Regions from separate parts of the Pseudomonas sp. Irchel s3b5 genome, predicted to be linked through region 1. Evidence: predicted binding sites of a transcription regulator. Region 1 holds the regulator's gene; the other holds the start of a gene.
The links. The regulator sigma-54, encoded in region 1, starts transcription at its own class of promoters, with help from an activator protein. The targets are predictions, from matches to a motif close to ANTGGCATNNANNTTGCTNT.
Positions count from the first base shown of each region.

Region 2: a site for sigma-54 is predicted at 1,295-1,314, ahead of CKW15_RS14950 (circularly permuted type 2 ATP-grasp protein). Genes of this name have one in related genera too.

Region 1 covers NZ_FYDY01000007.1:126,978-130,182, reverse strand. Annotated here, with positions in the region: gene lptB (LPS export ABC transporter ATP-binding protein) at 1-620, shown strand, start outside; gene CKW15_RS10490 (RNA polymerase factor sigma-54) at 807-2,300, shown strand; gene hpf (ribosome hibernation-promoting factor, HPF/YfiA family) at 2,375-2,683, shown strand; gene ptsN (PTS IIA-like nitrogen regulatory protein PtsN) at 2,696-3,160, shown strand; gene rapZ (RNase adapter RapZ) at 3,163-3,205, shown strand, end outside.
Region 2 covers NZ_FYDY01000012.1:44,609-47,813, reverse strand. Annotated here, with positions in the region: gene CKW15_RS14960 (hypothetical protein) at 188-421, shown strand; gene CKW15_RS14955 (ribonuclease E inhibitor RraB) at 632-976, shown strand; gene CKW15_RS14950 (circularly permuted type 2 ATP-grasp protein) at 1,347-2,756, shown strand; gene CKW15_RS14945 (alpha-E domain-containing protein) at 2,769-3,205, shown strand, end outside.

The DNA of each region.
Region 1 (3,205 bases):
GCCCGAACGGCGCCGGCAAGACCACCTGCTTCTACATGATCGTCGGCCTGGTGCAGGCCGACCAGGGTCGCGTTCTGATCGACGACCTGGACGTCAGCCACCAGCCGATGCACGGTCGTGCGAAGGCCGGCATCGGTTATCTGCCGCAAGAAGCGTCGATTTTCCGCAAGCTCTCGGTGGCCGACAACATCATGGCGATCCTCGAGACCCGCAAGGAACTCGACAAGGCAGGTCGTCGCAAGGAACTGGAAAGCCTGCTTCAGGAATTCCACATCAGCCACATTCGCGACAACCTGGGCATGAGCCTGTCCGGCGGTGAACGTCGCCGCGTGGAAATCGCCCGCGCACTGGCCACCAATCCGAAATTCATTCTCCTCGATGAACCCTTCGCCGGCGTGGACCCGATCTCGGTGGGCGATATCAAACAGATCATCTATCACCTCAAGGCCAAAGGCATTGGCGTACTGATCACCGACCACAACGTCCGTGAAACCCTGGACATCTGCGAAACGGCCTATATCGTCAATGATGGCCAGCTGATTGCCGAAGGTGACGCAGAAACGATCCTGGCCAACGATCTGGTCAAGGAAGTTTACCTGGGGCACGAATTCCGCCTGTAATGACTGCGCTCGCTGGTTTGCGCACGGGCGCCGACCGACATATCGACAAAGGTTTTCGTTTTTATTGTTACAGCGGTCTAGGCAAAGGCCTCTGATTCAGGCATATAACTTGCTTAAGTTTGGCGCCTCGGCGCCCTGTAGTGGATGGCGCATGTGCGCCGGCGAATAAGGTGTTAAGCCCCTGCCATGAAACCATCGCTAGTCTTGAGAATGGGCCAGCAGCTGACGATGACACCTCAGCTGCAACAGGCCATCCGCCTGCTCCAATTGTCGACCCTGGACCTGCAACAGGAAATCCAGGAGGCCCTGGAGTCCAATCCGATGCTCGAACGCCAGGAAGAAGGCGACGACTTCGACAACGCCGACCCCTTGGCCGACAACACCGAACAAAAGCCCAACACCGATATCCAGGAACCCTCCTACCAGGAGAGCGCACCGACCGTCGATAACCTCGAGGAAGGTGACTGGAACGAACGCATCCCCAACGAACTCCCTGTCGATACCGCCTGGGAAGACGTTTACCAGACCAGCGCCAGCAGCCTGCCCAGCAACGATGATGATGAGTGGGATTTCACTACCCGCACATCGGCCGGCGAAAGCCTGCAAAGCCATTTGCTGTGGCAATTGAACCTGGCGCCGATGTCTGACACCGATCGCCTGATCGCCGTCACCCTGATCGATTGCATCAATAATCAGGGCTATCTGGACGAAACCCTTGAGGAAATCCTCGAAGCGTTCGATCCGGAACTGGACATTGAGCTGGACGAAATCGAAGCGGTCCTGCACCGCATCCAGCAATTCGAACCGGCCGGCATCGGCGCCCGCAACCTGGGCGAATGCCTGCTGCTGCAATTGCGTCAGCTGCCTGCCAAAACACCTTGGCTGGCCGAAGCCAAACGGCTGGTCACCGACTACATCGATTTGCTTGGCGGCCGAGATTACAGCCAGCTCATGCGTCGCATGAAGCTCAAGGAAGACGAACTGCGCCAGGTGATCGAACTGGTCCAGAGCCTTAATCCGCGCCCCGGTTCACAAATCGAGTCCACCGAAGCCGAGTACGTCGTGCCTGACGTCATCGTACGCAAGGACAACGAGCGCTGGCTGGTCGAACTCAATCAGGAGTCGGTACCTCGGCTTCGGGTCAATGCCCAGTACGCAGGCTTCGTACGCCGCGCCGACACCAGCGCCGACAACACCTTCATGCGCAATCAGTTGCAGGAGGCCCGCTGGTTCATCAAGAGCCTGCAGAGCCGCAACGAAACCCTGATGAAAGTCGCTACCCAGATCGTCGAACACCAGCGCGGCTTTCTGGAGTACGGCGACGAAGCCATGAAGCCATTGGTCCTGCATGACATTGCCGAAGCGGTGGGCATGCACGAGTCGACGATTTCACGGGTAACCACCCAGAAATTCATGCATACCCCACGGGGTATCTATGAGCTGAAATACTTTTTCTCCAGCCACGTCAGTACCTCCGAAGGCGGCGAATGCTCGTCTACGGCGATCCGCGCGATCATCAAAAAACTGGTTGCCGCGGAAAATCAGAAAAAGCCGTTGAGTGACAGCAAGATCGCTGGTTTACTGGAGGCACAAGGCATTCAGGTGGCTCGCCGCACCGTCGCCAAGTACCGCGAATCCCTCGGGATCGCGCCTTCGAGCGAACGTAAGCGGTTGATGTAGAGCCACGCCACAGCGTTCCAGTGGTAGATCATCTGATCTACCGCTTTATGCACTGGCAACGAAGGAGAAGCTGTATGCAAGTCAACATCAGTGGACACCAACTGGAAGTGACCGAACCTCTTCGCACCTACATCGGCGAAAAACTCGAACGATTGGAGCGACATTTCGACAAGATCACCAACGTGCAAGTCACGATGACGGTCGAGAAGCTGAAGCAGAAAATCGAAGCCACCCTGCATATTCCCGGCAGTGAAGTGGTCGCAAACGCTGAGCATGACGACATGTATGCGGCGATCGACTCACTCACCGACAAGCTGGATCGCCAACTCAAAAAGCATAAGGAAAAGACCCAGAGCCTCCTTCAGGGCGCAACCGGTCGTTAACACTCCCAACCCATGATCCGACTTGAAAACATCCTGACCCCCGGCCGTTCTTTGGTGAACGTGCCGGGCGGCAGTAAAAAGAAAGCCCTCGAACAAATTGCCAACCTCATCCATCGCGAAGTGCCGGATCTGGAGATGCAAGATGTCTTCGAGGCATTGATTGCCCGTGAAAAACTCGGTTCTACCGGTTTTGGCAACGGCATCGCCATTCCTCACTGCCGCCTCAAAGGTTGCGTGTCGCCCATCAGTGCCTTGATGCACCTGGACGCACCTATTGATTTCGACGCTATTGATGGCGCCCCGGTTGACCTGCTCTTCGTGCTGTTGGTCCCGGAAGCCGCCACCGATGCTCACCTGGAACTGTTACGACAGATCGCCAGCATGCTCGACCGCAAGGAAGTGCGCGAAAAACTGCGCAGCGCCCCGAGTAATGAAGCCTTGTACCAGGTCGTCCTGGACGAGCAAAACGGTCATTAATCATGCGTTTGATCATCGTCAGCGGTCGCTCCGGCTCAGGTAAAA
Region 2 (3,205 bases), on a different contig from region 1:
AGCCTGCTCGCGATGGACGTGAACGATGACGCGGGATGTCTGATTTAACGCGGCGTTCTCAAGTTTTTCGCGAGCAGGCTCGCTCCTACAGAGATCTGCGATGGGTGCAGATCCGGCGGAACATTAGACAGCTGACAAGGTCGAGATAGGTGTAAGCCCGTCCATGGGTTTTATCGAGGAGGCACCAATGCAAAAGTGGAAAGTCACCTTCGTAGATGATCACGGCGAACAAGTTGACGAAGTATTCGAGAGCGCGGAATGCCCGAACAACGAGCAGGCCGCCAAACTCATCAAGGAACGCTTCCTTCCTGTCGCCGCCGAACTGGATCTGAACGATCTGGAAGGGCGTACCGCCGATGCAGGCGTCAAAAGCCTCAAAAGCCAGAACAGCATTCAAATCCTCGGCATTACGCCAATCTGAACATCTCCTGTCGCATTCTCATCCAGACCTTGGCAGCAGCTCTATCTTGAAGCTACTCTGCAATCGAGATCAGCGAACGGATCGCTAAGGTCTGGTCTTGTCAGCTCCATGCTTGTTTCCCGTCGGCACATCGGTTGCCGTCGCTCGCGCTGTTCGGTTGCGGGCGCTGGGAGTACGGAAAGTCTATCCATCGTTTGAGGAGGACGTTTCATGAGCACAGCCTATCAAGAAGACATCAGCAGCAGCGTGTTGCGCCGCATGAAAGAAGGCGGTTTTGATTTTTCACGGTTTCATCCCATCGAGTTCTACGCCATTTTCCCGGACGAGGAGCGGGCGCGCAGGGCGGCAGGTCATTTTCATCGTGGTGAATCCCTGAATGCGCAGATCAGCGTGCGTGACGACGGTGCCTGGGCGTTGGAGTTGAGTAAAGTCATGTATGCCACTTACGACGACATCGGCGATTTCGAACAGGGTTTCGAAGCGGTGGTCGAGCCATTAGGGGGCATTATTGAAGGCTGGGGTGTGAAACAGGAGGTACGAGGGCGACTCGCATAAAATTATGAACAGTGACAACCAGCAAATGACGGCTGACCTTCGGGTTGGCCGTTTTCGTTTTTGCCGTCGATCATGAGGCCACGACTCTCCGGCTTTTCGTAGGAGCTGGCTTGCCAGCGAAGGCGTCTTTGAAGTGCAGCACATGACTCATAGGCCCCCATCGCCAGCAAGCCGGCTCCTACCGACTATGCTGGTCGTAGGCGTTCATCACGCCTTGTAATGGAGCGGGGGCGATCGGGTTGGGGTAATTACCGCACAGGATTGGTGCGGTGCATGCGTTGTGATTATCCAACCGATTGATATCAAAGCGTTTCTGCCGATGGCACGGGCCTTGCGAAGGCCTGCATGTCCGGGTGACAAGGAGTACGGCATGATCCGCACCTATTTTGATGAGATGTACGATGCCGGCGGCCAGGTCCGCCCGCATTATCGGGAGTTTGCCCGTTGGCTTGCCGAGACGCCTGACGAGCTTCTGGCACAACGGCGACGCGAGGCCGATCTGTTATTTCATCGCGCCGGGATTACATTCACGCTCTATGGGGACGAGCAGGGGACAGAGCGCCTGATTCCCTTCGACACCATCCCCCGCAGCATTCCCGCCAGCGAATGGCGGGTGGTCGAACGTGGCTGCATTCAACGGGTCAAGGCGTTGAACATGTTCCTCGCCGACCTCTACCACGAGCAACGCATCATCAAGGCCGGCATCATTCCGGCCGAGCAAGTGCTGGCCAACGAGCAGTATCAATTGGCGATGCAGGGGCTGGATCTGCACCGCGATATTTACTCGCACATTTCCGGCGTCGATCTGGTCCGTGACGGCGACGGCACGTATTACGTGCTCGAAGACAATCTGCGCACGCCCAGCGGCGTCAGCTACATGCTCGAAGACCGCAAGATGATGATGCGTCTGTTCCCCGAGCTGTTCGCGGCGCAACGCATTGCCCCTATCGATCACTACCCGAATCTGTTGCTCGACACCCTGAAAAGCTCCAGCCCTATCGACAATCCGAACGTGGTGGTGCTGACGCCGGGGCGCTTCAACAGCGCGTTCTTCGAGCACGCGTTTCTGGCGCGGGAAATGGGCGTGGAACTGGTGGAAGGCGCGGACTTGTTCGTGCGCGATGACAAGGTCTACATGCGCACCACCGACGGGCCGAAAGCTGTCGACGTGATCTACCGGCGCCTCGACGATGCATTTCTCGACCCACTGGCGTTCAACCCGGAATCGATGCTCGGCGTGCCGGGACTGCTGTCGTCCTACCGCTCCGGCAATGTCGTATTGGCCAATGCCATCGGCACCGGCGTGGCGGACGACAAATCGGTGTATCCGTTCGTCACCGACATGATCCGCTTCTATCTGGATGAAGAACCGATCCTGAAGAACGTGCCCACGTGGCAGTGTCGTAATCCCTCTGAGCTTTCCCACGTGCTGGCCAATCTGCCAGAACTGGTGGTCAAGGAAACCCAGGGCTCCGGCGGTTACGGAATGTTGGTGGGGCCTGCGGCGACGGCGGCGGAAATCGAAGCGTTCCGTGCGCGCATCATCGCCAAACCCCATGCCTATATCGCGCAACCGACGTTGTCGTTGTCGACCTGTCCGACGTTTGTCGAAAACGGCATCGCACCGCGCCATATCGACCTGCGTCCGTTTGTCTTGTCTGGCCGTGAAACCCGGGTCGTGCCCGGCGGTTTGACCCGTGTCGCGCTGCGTGAAGGCTCCCTGGTGGTGAATTCATCCCAGGGTGGCGGAACCAAGGACACCTGGGTGGTCGAGGAATGAAGGAAGCCTGACATGTTAAGTAGAACTGCCTCGGATTTGTATTGGATGTCGCGTTACCTGGAGCGGGCGGAAAACCTCGCACGGATGCTCGATATCAGTTATTCGCTGTCGCTGATGCCACAGGATGGCCGTGGCAACGGTCTGCACGAACTGGCGATGCCGCTGCTGATTACCGGCACCCTGGAGGATTACCTCGAACGCCACGGCGAACTGCATGCCGAACGGCTGCTGCATTTTTTCGCCCTGGATGCGGCCAACCCGGCGAGCATCTACAGTTGTCTCGGCGCGGCGCGGGCCAGTGCCCATGCGGTGCGTGGGCGAATTACTGCCGACATGTGGGAAAACATCAACGCGACCTGGCTGGAGATTCGCGGCATCGCCCAACAGGGGCTGAGCCGCTACGGCATGAGCCGTTTCTGCGAGTGGATCAAGGAACGTTCCCACCTGTT